One region of the Enterobacter sp. MGH 24 genome, then DNA from elsewhere that is predicted to be linked to it. Evidence: predicted binding sites of a transcription regulator. Region 1 holds the regulator's gene; each other region holds the start of a gene.
The links. Region 1 encodes CRP, which controls carbon source genes, mostly activating them, when cyclic AMP is high. Its sites were predicted from a motif close to ATGTGANNNNNNTCACAT; they were not measured.

Region 1 (3,245 bases):
CGTTGCGCAGGGCGGACGATTTAAGAGAAAGATAGCTTTTGAGCGCGGGCAGTAGCGGCAGCCGTTTCTGCTTATCCGCCATCAGGTCGCGGGGATAAAGCGGGCGCTGGGTGCGCAGCACGCGCGCGATACGGCTGAAGTGCCAGGCGGCAAACTGGCCGACGGGGTTATCCGGATGCTGACGGGCGATTTTCTCCAGCGCGCCCAGCTGTTTATCCATGCTAAAGCGCGTCGGGTAGCGGTGATAGAGAATATCATCGGCCAGCACCCGCAGGCGTGCCGAGACGGTCTGCGCGTTCCAGCGGATCACCGCTTCGGCGTGGCTGCGCTCGACCAGCTTTTGCACCTCCTGCGGGTGGTGCAGGCTAACGGAGATATGCTCCTGCAGATCCAGCCCGACCTGGAAGGTGCGCAGCAGCCGCTTGTACTCGTGGTTCTTGTTGGCGGCGAGCATATGCAGCTGCTGATAGCACTGGCTTATCAGATCCACCACCTTTTGCTGGCGCGTCAGCAGCGGCGGTAAGGATTTCTCCGGATCGGTATGCTGGGTGAGCAGGGTGTATTTGGCTTCGCAGTAATCCGCAAGCTGCACGTAGAGCAGGCTCAGGGATTCACGCAGCGGCTGTTCCCGCCACAGCCAGAACCAAAACCAGTTAAACAGCCCGTACCATAATGTCCCCAGGGCGTAGATCAGCAGCGGCTCCCACACCGGCATATTCCCGGCGAGGCTCAGCGTGAAAATGGCCGCAATCAGCGAAGCGGGAAGCAGGCGGGCGTGCAGCGAACTGATTTCCGCCGTCACGCCGAGGGTCATGGCCAGTACGGTCAGGATCAGCGGCAGCGGGATATCCCGAGCCAGTAAAAGCTGTACGGCGAGGCTGCAGCCAGCAAACAGGCAGCCACCGATAATCAGGCGTTTAAAAAAGCGCTTATGCGGCGTGTCAAGACCGGCGATGTTGCAGCAGGCGGGCACGAGGGAAAACAGCAGGCCTTGCTGGAGGTGTCCGAGGATCAGACCTATGGCCACAGGAAGGCACAACACCAGCGTTTGCCGCAGTGCGTAGTTAACTTCCGGGTGATAGATCAGCCTGCGCCACATGGGGAGTAGAGACAAAAACGGCGTGACACCTTGCGATGGCACGCCGTTTAAGCGGAATTAACGCGTTCCGTAGACCACGATGGTTTTACCGTGGGCGGAGATCAGGTTTTGATCTTCCAGCATTTTCAGGATACGGCCCACTGTTTCACGGGAGCAACCGACGATCTGACCAATTTCCTGACGGGTAATTTTAATTTGCATGCCGTCCGGGTGGGTCATGGCGTCTGGCTGTTTCGCCAGGTTCAGCAGGGTCTGCGCGATACGGCCTGTCACGTCCAGGAAGGCGAGGTTACCCACTTTTTCTGACGTGACCTGCAGACGGCGCGCCATCTGGGAAGAAAGACGCATCAGGATGTCAGGGTTAACCTGAATCAGCTGACGGAACTTCTTGTAAGAAATTTCAGCCACTTCACATGCTGTCTTTGCACGAACCCAGGCGCTACGTTCCTGGCCCTCTTCAAACAGGCCCAGTTCACCGATGAAATCGCCCTGGTTCAGATAAGAAAGGATCATCTCTTTCCCTTCTTCATCTTTGATCAGCACTGCCACCGAGCCTTTAACGATGTAATACAACGTTTCCGCTTTTTCACCCTGGTGAATCAGCGTGCTCTTTGATGGGTACTTATGAATGTGGCAATGAGACAAGAACCATTCGAGAGTCGGGTCTGTTTGCGGTTTGCCAAGCACCATGCGCTGTTATCCTCTGTTATAAGCTGTCACCAGAGTCATCAGATGCATCCGGACTCTGGGGTTGCAATCGAATTCTTACCCATACCCTGGGAAGTCGGCTACCGTAACGTTTCGCAGCCAGTAAAGTTTGATGTCCTCTGCATACATGTGTAACGTCAATGTATTACTGTAGCATCCAGAGTGTTTTAGCATAGCTTTCGCCGCGTGTCTCCTGGTGTCTCGCTTCAGCATGATGCAGGTCGCCTTCCATTGCGAGAAATGTAACGCACGCGTAATCTGTCACCAAAAATGCAACGTTGGAGTTTAAGAATATGCAAGCGCGCGTGAAATGGGTTGAAGGTTTAACGTTCCTGGGCGAGTCCGCTTCAGGACACCAGATTTTGATGGACGGTAACTCCGGCGATAAAGCACCAAGCCCAATGGAAATGGTGCTAATGGCGGCAGGGGGATGCAGCGCAATTGACGTGGTGTCGATCCTGCAAAAAGGTCGTCATGACGTGACGGATTGTGAAGTCAAACTCACGTCAGAACGTCGCGAAGAGGCGCCACGCCTGTTCACCCATATTAACCTGCACTTTGTGGTCACCGGTAAAGAGCTGAAAGACGCGGCGGTCTCGCGTGCGGTGGACCTGTCTGCGGAGAAGTACTGCTCTGTGGCGTTAATGCTGGAGAAAGCGGTAAAAATCACGCATTCGTATGAAGTGATCGAGGCTTAAAAAACAAAGCCCGGTGGCGCTGCGCTTACCGGGCCTACAACTGCACGAACGTAGGCCGGATAAGCGAAGCGCCATCCGGCAACAGGCGTCACGCAATCTGCTTCCCTTCCATCAGTCGCTCCACCAGCGGCGTCATGATGAGCTCCATCGCCAGCCCCATTTTTCCGCCCGGCACCACTAACGTATTCATGTGCGAAATAAACGAGCCCTGCAGCATGGCCAGCAGCCAGGGGTAATCAATGCCGTCGAGGTTGCGGAAATGGATCACCACGAAGCTCTCATCCAGGGACGGGATACTTTTGGCGGCAAAGGGGTTGGAGGTGTCCACCGTCGGCACGCGCTGGAAGTTGATATGGGTGCGGGAAAACTGCGGCGTCAGGAAGTTAATATAATCCTCCATGGAGCGCACCACGGAGTCCATCACCGCTTCGCGAGAATGGCCGCGCTCGCTCATGTCACGCGTCAGCTTCTGGATCCACTCCAGGTTAACGATAGGGACCACGCCGACCAGCAGATCCACGTGGCGCGCCACGTCGTGTTGAGGGGTGACCACGCCGCCGTGCAATCCTTCGTAAAACAGGACGTCGGTGGGTTCCGGCAGCGGCTGCCACGGGGTAAAGGTTCCCGGCACCTGATTCCAGGGAACGGCTTCATCATAGGTATGCAGATATTTGCGGGACTGCCCTTTACCGCTCTGACCGTACTCGATAAAGGTTTGTTCCAGCAGGCCGAAGTCATTG
Region 2 (3,245 bases), 3.5 Mb from region 1:
TGGTCGCGCCCAGGAACTCCATGTTGCCACCGAAGTACCAGGTGCCGCTGACGCCGCGCGCAATCGCCCCGACGTTAAAGTGGGAGAGATCGGCCCGCGCGCAGGCGGCGGCCAGCGGGAGCAGTGCGAAAGCCAGCGCGTCTTCGTCCAGTCCCGTTGCCTGTTTCAGCATCGTGACCTGCTCCGCGGTCAGCAGGGCGGGGAAGTGTGCATCTGCCAGAACGGGAGCCAGGGCTGACTGCAAATTCTCTGCAAGCTGGGCGAAAGCAGCTTGAAAACGTGGGTGCATGGCGTTTGCCTCATAAAGGTTAATGGATCGGTAGTTTACGGAGCCGTCAGGGCTTTATATGTGATCCACTTCTCATTATGTATGCAACTTATGAAATCAAAATGAAATTTGCGCGACGCATCGCAAATTTTAGCCCATCACCGCCAGAATCAGCGGGAAAATGAACGGGGCCAGCAGGGAGGTGATAATCCCGCAGATCACCAGCGCCAGCGAGCTAAACGCCCCTTCCTGATAGTCCAGCTCCGCACAGCGGGCTGTGCCCAGGGCGTGGGAGGCGGTCCCCATCGAAAGTCCCCGTGCCGCTTTAGTGTGAATACGCATCCCGTTCAGCAGGGTGTGACCAAACACCGCGCCGAGAATACCGACGAAAATAACGCACATCGCGCTGATGGCCGGAATACCGCCGAGGCTGCCGCCGACCGCCATCGCGATAGGCGTAGTCACCGATTTCGGCAGGATAGAGGCGGCAATCTGCGGGGAGGCCCCCATCAACAGCGCTACCGACGTCCCAGTGAGCATCGCCACCAGGCTGCCCACAAAACAGATGGTAATGATGGATTTCCAGCGGGCGCGGATCTGGTGCAGCTGCTCATATAAAGGAAAGGCGAGCGCCACAACGGCAGGCTGCAGCAGGTCGTTTAAGATTTTGCTGCCGGCAAAGTAACGTTCGTAAGGAATGCCGGTGAGCAGCAGGAACGGAATAATCACCACCATCGCCACCAGCAGGGGGTTCAGCAATGGCATTTTGAAACGCGCGGCAAGCTTACGTGCGGCGAAAAACACTGCCAGAGTGAGCGGCAGGGACCACCAGATATTGGCCATCATTTTTTTGTTTTCTCCCCAATCACGTTACGTTCGCCATGCACCAGATGCGAACTCCAGCTCACGACCAGGAAAACCACCAGCGTACTGACGGCGCAGGAGACCACAATCGGGCCGAACTGGGCCTTGAGCAAATCAAAATACTGCATCACCCCGACGCCGATAGGCACGAAAAGCAGCGCCATATAGCGAATGAGGACGAAGCAGCCGGGGTTGACCCATTTTGCGGGCAGGATTTGCAGCGCCAGCAAAACAAAGAGGATCAGCATACCGATAATGCTGCCGGGAATGGTGATAGGCAGCAGCGACGCGACGAAAATCCCGGCATACAGACAGGCGTAAATCAGAACGAATGCGCGCAGATATTGCCAGATAATGTTCAATGATTTGCTCATGGTGATAGTCCTTGCTGAAACGCATTCATCATACAATTAAACCTAAAAATGTGCCACGGATCACATCATGAAATTTGAGCATACCAGACATTCCAGAATGGAACGTCCGGTATCACCTTACAGGGGCAGGCTACAGTTTAGAGGAAAGGGCGTGCGGTGGCGAAGTGACGCGCCAGAGAATGCATCAGCGCGAGGCGGTCAGTTTATCGAGAAAAGAAAACAGCACCTGATTCATTTCGCGATAATCATGCGAGCGAAGTTTTTCCGCCGTTTCGACAAAACGAAATTCAGCCGCGCGGCGGAGATCGTTCTGCGAATGTTCAATCAGCAGCTCAACGACCTCCGGCGTCAGCTCCATATGGCACTGAAAACCGTAAACCCGTTCGCCATATTGCACGATCTGACGGGGACAGCCCTCGCTGTAAGCGAGCACCTTAGCCTGCGGCGTTAACCCTGGCATGTCGTTATGCCAGTGACCGACGCTCAGCTCGTGGCCAAAATCCTTAAACAGCGGGTTGGCCTTGCCTGCCTCAGTGAGCCTGACGGGAAATTTGCCGATCTCTTTTTCCGGGCTGTGGCAAAACGCTGCGCCCAGCGCTTCGCCGATAAGCTGTGAGCCCAGACAAACTCCTATCACCGTTTTACCTGCCTCTATCGCGCGGCTGATGAGTGCCTTTTCCGCCTGCACATCAAACCAGGGGCATTCCTCAAGCGTGGTGGCGGGTGACTGCGGGCCTCCCATGATGATAAGCACGTCCGTGCTCTCCAGGTCTTCGGGTAACGGATCGCCCTGATAAACTCTGGAGTAGCTCAGGCTACAGCCGCGGTTTTTCCCCCAGATTTCATAGGCACCTGGCGCTTCGAAATGTTCATGCAGGATAAAATGAATGTGCATTGCGTCTCTCTCTGGTTACGTGTACAAGCAGCATCATAAGAGGAAGGGAGGAATGTGAAATGCCAACCGTTATCGATAAAACGCCAATTCACGACGATGCCATTGGATGGTCCAGAGGGGCAATTCGCTATACGCGCGGCGAAGTGGATCCGCCTCACCGGCATTCACAGGGGCAACTTTTGTTTGCCATCAAAGGGGTGATGCTGGTCGAAACCGGCACCAAACGCTGGGTCATCCCGCCGCAGCGCGCGCTGTGGATCCCGCCTTTTCAGGAACACACCTACAGCGTGTTATCCGCAACGGAGCTCCGTGCGGTCTGGTTTAGCCCGGCGCTGATATCGCAATGTGAGCCTTTTAAACGGAAAGAAGAGGTTCACGTGATTATGGCGACAGCGTTGTTCAAAGAGCTGATTGCCGGGCTGTTCAGTGAGCAATATCGGCCAGCCAGTCAGCGCAGCATGGCCGTTTTGCTGCTCGACATCCTCAGCGAGGCGCAGCAGATTTCGGCCGAATTACCGATGCCCGTGGATGAGCGGTTACATCGCGTTGCCTGTGACATCATTGCCAGCAATCTCTGGGATGTTTCTATGGACAGGCTGGCGGAACAGGCCGCGATGTCTGAACGCACATTCTCACGCGCCTTTATTAAAGATACCGGCTTTAGCTTCCGGGCCTGGCGACAGCGAGCAAGGATTTGTGCCTCTCTGGACCTGCTCGCCAACGGATACCCAGTTAAACAGGTGGCCTGGATGCTGGGGTTTTCCGGGCAGGCGGCATTTGCGGCGGCGTTTCGCGCCATTGTCGGGGCAACGCCAGCTGACTTTTCCCTGAACAGAAGCGCTTC
Region 3 (3,245 bases), 200 kb from region 1:
GGGGAGTTTGGCAGCATGGTGATGATAACATCGCACTGCTCGGCAATGGCTTTAGCGGTGGTGGCCGTTTCTGCACCCGCCGCCATCACCTCCGCCACGGCCTGCGAATTATGATCGGATACCACCAGTGAGTAACCCGCTTTAATGAGGTTCTTACTCATTGGTTTACCCATGATCCCCAGGCCAATAAAACCCACTTTCAGCGTCATAGTTTTTTCCTCAATGATGGTCATTTTTTAAAAGCGTCCGCTAATTTCTGCGTGGCCGAGCGGAATACGCCGAGGTCGCTGCCGACGGCAACAAACGTGGCTCCCCATTCCAGATAGCGACGAGCGTCAGCCTCAACCGGCGCCAGAATCCCGCACGGTTTGCCGTGTGCTTTGGCGCGGGCAAAGATGTGCTGGATCGCGCGCTGCACGTCAGGGTGGCTGGCGTTACCCAGATGGCCAAAGGCAGCAGCCAGATCGCTTGGGCCGACGAAGATACCGTCCACGCCGTTTGTGGCTGCAATCGCGTCAACGTTATCAACGCCCTGCTGGCTCTCGATCTGAACCAGAATGGTGATGTTGCTATTGGCCTGCGCGAAGTAGTCCGGCACGGTGCCAAACATATTGGCGCGATGCGAAACCGAAACGCCGCGGATCCCTTCTGGCGGATAGCGCGTTGACGCAACGGCCAGTGCCGCTTGTTCTTCCGTCTCCACAAACGGGATCAGGAAGTTGTAGAAACCGATATCCAGCAGACGCTTGATAATCACCGGCTCGTTGGTGGGTACGCGCACCACCGGGGCGCTGGGGCTGCCTTTTAACGCCATCAGCTGCGGAATGAACGTGCTGATATCGTTCGGCGCATGTTCGCCGTCCAGCACCAGCCAGTCGAAACCGGCCAGACCCAGCACTTCGGTGCTGATCGGGTTTGCCAGCGCGGACCAACAGCCAATCTGAATCTGGTGCGCCGCGAGAGCCGCTTTAAATTTATTCGGGAAGATATCGTTACTCATCGTATTTACCTTTTTTATTCCGCAGCCTTTTTCAGTATCATTTTATTTATTCAGACACCGCGCCAGCATTATATTTATTATTCTGACGTATTTTGGCGTTATAAAATCGTCATTCAGTATAAGACGCAATCCACGACTACACATTGTTGTAATGCTCAAGCATTGCGGTACATTTTGATAAAATCTTTTGCATATGCACAAGGCACTGGGCGCTAATGCACAGAATCAGGGATTGCCGGTTCGGGAGCGATCGCGATCACATTTTCATATCCCCTATGCTGCCATGCTTTATTTCTGAAAGCCGCGTATTTATTTCTACCATTAGAAAATTGGCTGAATTTATTATCAGACACTTTGCTGGAGAATAGTGAACAATGGCCGACATTGAAATTCGACAGGCATCGCCGACGGCGTTTTATATAAAAGTACATGACACCGATAACGTGGCGATTATTGTCAACGACAACGGCTTAAAAGCGGGAACCCGCTTCCCGGACGGGCTGGAATTGATTGAGCATATTCCGCAGGGGCATAAGGTGGCGCTGGTGGATATCCCTGCTAATAGCGAAATCGTGCGCTATGGTGAAATTATTGGCTATGCCGTCCGCGCTATCCCGCAGGGAAGCTGGATTGAAGAGTCGCTGGTTGAACTGCCAAAAGCGCCGCCGCTGAATACGCTTCCGCTGGCGACCCGCGTGCCGGAACCGCTTCCTCCGCTGGAGGGCTATACCTTCGAAGGCTACCGCAACGCGGACGGCAGCGTTGGCACCAAAAATCTACTCGGCATTACCACCAGCGTGCACTGCGTGGCGGGCGTAGTGGATTATGTGGTGAAAATCATCGAGCGCGATCTGCTGCCAAAATACCCGAACGTGGATGGCGTAGTGGGTCTGAACCACCTCTACGGCTGCGGCGTGGCGATTAATGCACCCGCTGCCGTAGTGCCGATCCGTACCATTCACAACATCGCCCTGAACCCGAATTTTGGCGGCGAGGTGATGGTCATCGGTCTGGGGTGTGAAAAATTGCAGCCCGAGCGCCTGCTGCAGGGCACCGAAGATATGAAAGCCATTCCGGCAGACGAGGCCAGCATCGTGCGCCTGCAGGACGAACGCCACGTTGGGTTCCGCTCAATGGTCGACGATATTCTGCAGGTGGCAGAGCGCCATCTCGACAAACTCAACCGCCGCCAGCGCGAAACGTGCCCGGCCTCGGATCTGGTCGTGGGCACCCAGTGCGGCGGCAGCGATGCCTTCTCCGGCGTGACGGCCAACCCGGCGGTGGGTTTTGCGTCCGACCTGCTTGTTCGCTGCGGCGCCACGGTGATGTTCTCCGAGGTGACCGAAGTGCGTGACGCCATCCATCTGCTTACGCCACGCGCCGTTAATGAAGATGTCGGCAAGCGCCTGCTTGAGGAGATGGCCTGGTACGATAGCTATCTTGATATGGGCAAAACCGACCGCAGCGCCAACCCGTCTCCGGGCAACAAAAAAGGCGGCCTGGCAAACGTGGTGGAAAAAGCCCTTGGCTCTATTGCGAAATCCGGCCAGAGCGCCATTGCAGAAGTGCTCTCTCCAGGCCAGCGCCCGACGAAGCGCGGCCTGATTTACGCGGCAACGCCGGCCAGCGACTTCGTCTGCGGCACGCAGCAGGTGGCATCCGGCATTACGGTACAGGTCTTCACCACCGGGCGCGGCACGCCGTACGGCCTGATGGCGGTGCCGGTGATCAAGATGGCGACCCGCACCGAGCTGGCAAACCGCTGGTATGACTTAATGGACATCAACGCGGGCACCATCGCCACCGGGGAAGAGAGCATTGAGGACGTGGGCTGGAAACTGTTCCACTTCATTCTGGACGTGGCGAGCGGGCGGAAGAAAACCTTTTCTGACCAATGGGGGCTGCATAACCAGCTTGCGGTGTTCAACCCGGCACCGGTGACGTGATTGCCCCTAACCCTTTCCTCTCCCCATAGGGGAGAGGGTTAGGGTGAGGAGAGAAACTACCCCTTCACCAACACCACTTCGATCCCGCTTTTACGCAACCCGTCCAGACTCTCCGTCGGGATCCCCTCGTCGACGATAATCATATCAATCCGCTGCGTATCAATGATTTTATGCAGGCTGGAGCGGTCAAACTTGCTGGAGTCGGTCACGACGATAATACGCTCTGCAACTTCACACATCCGGCGGTTCAGGCGGGCCTCGTCTTCGTTATGCGTGCTCACACCGCGATCGAGATCGAT
Region 4 (3,245 bases), 1.9 Mb from region 1:
CTCAAAGCCTTTTGCCAGGGCTTCCACTTCCAGCGCGTTACGGAACAGCTTCTTGTCCTGCTCGAAGCGGATGAACGGGTTCTGACGGCTGGAGGCTTTGACTTCGTCCAGCTTGATTTTGTCGATCTGACGCGCACGCGAGGTCGCCTGACGCGACTTAGAGGCGTTAGCGCTAAAGCGGCTGACGAAGGACTGCAGGTCAGCAATCTGCGCTTTCTTCTTGGCGTTATCCGCCAGCAGACGCTCGCGCGCCTGGGTGGCCGCCGTCATGTATTCGTCGTAGTTGCCCGGGTACACGCGCAGCTCGCCGTAGTCCAGATCCGCCATGTGCGTACAGACCATGTTCAGGAAGTGACGGTCGTGCGAAATGATGATCATGGTGCTGTCGCGATCGTTCAGCGTCTGCTCCAGCCAGCGGATGGTGTCGATGTCCAGGTTGTTCGTCGGTTCGTCGAGCAGCAGGATGTCCGGGTTAGAGAACAGCGCCTGTGCCAGCAGCACACGCAGCTTCCAGCCTGGCGCCACTTCGCTCATCGGGCCGTAATGCTGTTCAACCGGAATGCCGACGCCCAGCAGCAGTTCGCCCGCACGCGCTTCCGCAGAGTAACCGTCCATCTCGCCGTACTGCGTTTCCAGATCGGCCACTTTATAGCCGTCTTCTTCGCTCATTTCGGCCAGCGCGTAGATGCGATCGCGCTCCTGCTTCACTTCCCACAGTTCCCCATGCCCCATGATCACGGTGTCGAGCACGGTGAACTCTTCGAAGGCGAACTGATCCTGACGCAGCTTACCGATACGCTCGTTAGGGTCGAGCGATACGTTGCCAAGCGTCGGCTCCAGGTCACCGCCGAGGATCTTCATAAAGGTGGATTTTCCGCTACCGTTGGCACCAATCAGGCCGTAACGGTTGCCGCCGCCAAATTTGACGGAAATGTTTTCGAACAGCGGCTTACTGCCAAACTGCATAGTGACGTTGCTGGTAACTAACACGGGGAGATTCCTGCGAAAAGTGTGATAAACACGTCATTATGCCACAATTCCGAATTGAGATCCCGTGTTGCGGCAATCCGCTAAACTTTAACAAAATCGAAAAAAATGTGATTTCGTACACATCTGAATTCCCTGTGAGCGGGAATGCACATATAATGCGCTCCCATCACAGATTCAGACTTATCAACTCATCGCCGGAATGGCTTAGATACCTCGCACAACATGAACATGAAATTAACAACGCTTTTTGCGGCGGCGTTAGCCGTAGTAGGTTTTTGTAAGACCGCGTCTGCGGTGACGTATCCCCTGCCAACAGACGGTAGCCGTCTGGTAGGCCAGAACCAGGTTGTGACGGTACCAGAAGGTAACTCTCAGCCACTGGAGTATTTCGCTGCGCAGTACCAGCTGGGCCTGTCTAACATGCTGGAAGCGAACCCGGGCGTTGACCCGTATCTGCCGAAAGCGGGTACCGTGCTGAATATTCCTCAGCAGCTGATCCTGCCGGATACGGTTCATGAAGGTATCGTGATTAACAGCGCCGAAATGCGTCTGTATTACTACCCGAAAGGTACCAACACCGTTATCGTGCTGCCAATCGGTATCGGCCAGCTGGGTAAAGACACCCCAATGAACTGGACCACCAAAGTTGAGCGTAAGAAAGCGGGCCCAACCTGGACGCCGACCGCCAAAATGCACGCGGAATACATCGCTGCGGGTGAACCGCTGCCAGCCGTTGTGCCGGCAGGCCCGGATAACCCAATGGGTCTGTACGCGCTGTACATTGGCCGTCTGTACGCTATCCACGGTACCAACGCCAACTTCGGTATCGGCCTGCGCGTGAGCCACGGCTGCGTGCGCCTGCGTAACGACGACATTAAGTTCCTGTTCGAAAACGTGCCGGTCGGTACGCGCGTGCAGTTCATCAACGAACCGGTGAAAGCGACCTCCGAGCCAGACGGCAGCCGCTACATCGAAGTGCACAACCCGCTGTCCACCAGCGAAGACCAGATCAACAACAACGAAGTCGTTCCTGTGACGCTGAACAGCGCGGTGCAGGCGGTGACGTCTCAGCCAGACGTAGAAACGGCGATTGTTGACCAGGCCGTGCAGAACCGCTCCGGTATGCCGGTGCGTTTGAACTGATAATGAAGCATTAAAAAAGCGGGCCTCGTTGCCCGCTTTTTTTTTACCCGTTATTCACGATCACGATCCCGCCGTGGTCGTACCGATAGTGGCAGTGGGCATACTCCAGCGGCGTGCCATCCTCCAGATAAATCACCTGCTCCACTTCCAGTACGGGATCGGTCTGCTCGCAGACCAGATGCTCCCTGTCCAGCGCGTTGGGCTTAAGCGCCCGCACCACCCGATACGACCCCATTATTTTCAGCCCCAGCGTCTCCTGCACGTACTGGAACACTGAACCTTCAAGATGGTTTTTCGTCAGGCCCGGCACCAGATTCATCGGCATCACCGTGGAGTCCAGCGACATCGGCTCGCCGTTCAGCAGGCGGAGTCGAATGAAGTCATAGATCGGCGCATCGGCGTTAACCATCAGCGACGCCTGCTCTTTTTCGTTCGGGAAACGCAGCTCGAAATGCACTACCCGGCTGGTCACCGTGCCCAGATGTTCCCATGTTTTAGTCGCGCCAAAGTAGTCGCTGCCGGAAAGATCCCACTGCGAGAGCTGGAGGAAATTTTTACGGATGAACGTGCCCTGCCCCTGGCGGGTATAGACCAGACCTTCGACGATCAGCTGGCGCATCGCCTGCTGAATGGTCATCCGGCTGGAGCTGAACTCCGCCGCCAGCGCAAACTGGTCCGGCAGGGGTTCGTTGGCGGCGTACTGCTGGCTGATAATGCGTTTCTTAATTTCCCGCGCTATGGTGATGTACTTCGCCGCCATCGTCCTTCCTTTCAGTTAGTTTTCTATCCCGCTGTTTTTCAACGCCACTCTCTCGGCAATCTTGAGGAAAGGCAGGTAGAAGAATACACCAAATACGATGATTGCCAACTGTACCACCACCGCCCGCCAGTCCCCCGCCGTGGCCAGCCAGGCGCTGAGAATGGGCGGCGTGGTCCACGGGATCATCACCACGCAGCGCGACATTAACCCCAGCGTGGTACAGAGCCAGGCGAAATAAATGCCGATGGCGGGCAGCAGCACAAACGGGATCATCAGCGGCAGGTTAAACACGATCGGCAGGCCAAAAATCACCGGCTCGTTGATGTTGAATAAACCGGGTGCCAGCGACAGA

Region 2: the regulator CRP is predicted to act here: its motif matches at 1,555-1,572, upstream of L370_RS00800 (CidA/LrgA family protein).
Region 3: the regulator CRP is predicted to act here: its motif matches at 1,245-1,262, upstream of garD (galactarate dehydratase).
Region 4: the regulator CRP is predicted to act here: its motif matches at 1,096-1,113, upstream of ldtB (L,D-transpeptidase).

Annotation. Positions count from the first base shown of each region.
Region 1 covers NZ_KI535657.1:1,032,239-1,035,483, reverse strand. The annotation lists gene L370_RS16795 (YccS/YhfK family putative transporter) at 1-1,099, opposite strand, end outside; gene crp (cAMP-activated global transcriptional regulator CRP) at 1,157-1,789, opposite strand; gene L370_RS16805 (OsmC family protein) at 2,101-2,505, shown strand; gene L370_RS16810 (phosphoribulokinase) at 2,594-3,245, opposite strand, start outside.
Region 2 covers NZ_KI535657.1:4,551,367-4,554,611, reverse strand. The annotation lists gene cdd (cytidine deaminase) at 1-289, opposite strand, end outside; gene L370_RS00795 (CidB/LrgB family autolysis modulator) at 419-1,114, opposite strand; gene L370_RS00800 (CidA/LrgA family protein) at 1,111-1,506, opposite strand; gene L370_RS00805 (type 1 glutamine amidotransferase) at 1,691-2,401, opposite strand; gene L370_RS00810 (AraC family transcriptional regulator) at 2,461-3,245, shown strand, end outside.
Region 3 covers NZ_KI535657.1:827,985-831,229, forward strand. The annotation lists gene garR (2-hydroxy-3-oxopropionate reductase) at 1-209, opposite strand, end outside; gene garL (2-dehydro-3-deoxyglucarate aldolase) at 230-1,000, opposite strand; gene garD (galactarate dehydratase) at 1,375-2,946, shown strand; gene L370_RS17890 (DeoR family transcriptional regulator) at 3,003-3,245, opposite strand, start outside.
Region 4 covers NZ_KI535657.1:2,908,239-2,911,483, reverse strand. The annotation lists gene L370_RS08235 (ABC-F family ATPase) at 1-990, opposite strand, end outside; gene ldtB (L,D-transpeptidase) at 1,213-2,133, shown strand; gene L370_RS08245 (GntR family transcriptional regulator) at 2,177-2,893, opposite strand; gene L370_RS08250 (PTS sugar transporter subunit IIC) at 2,909-3,245, opposite strand, start outside.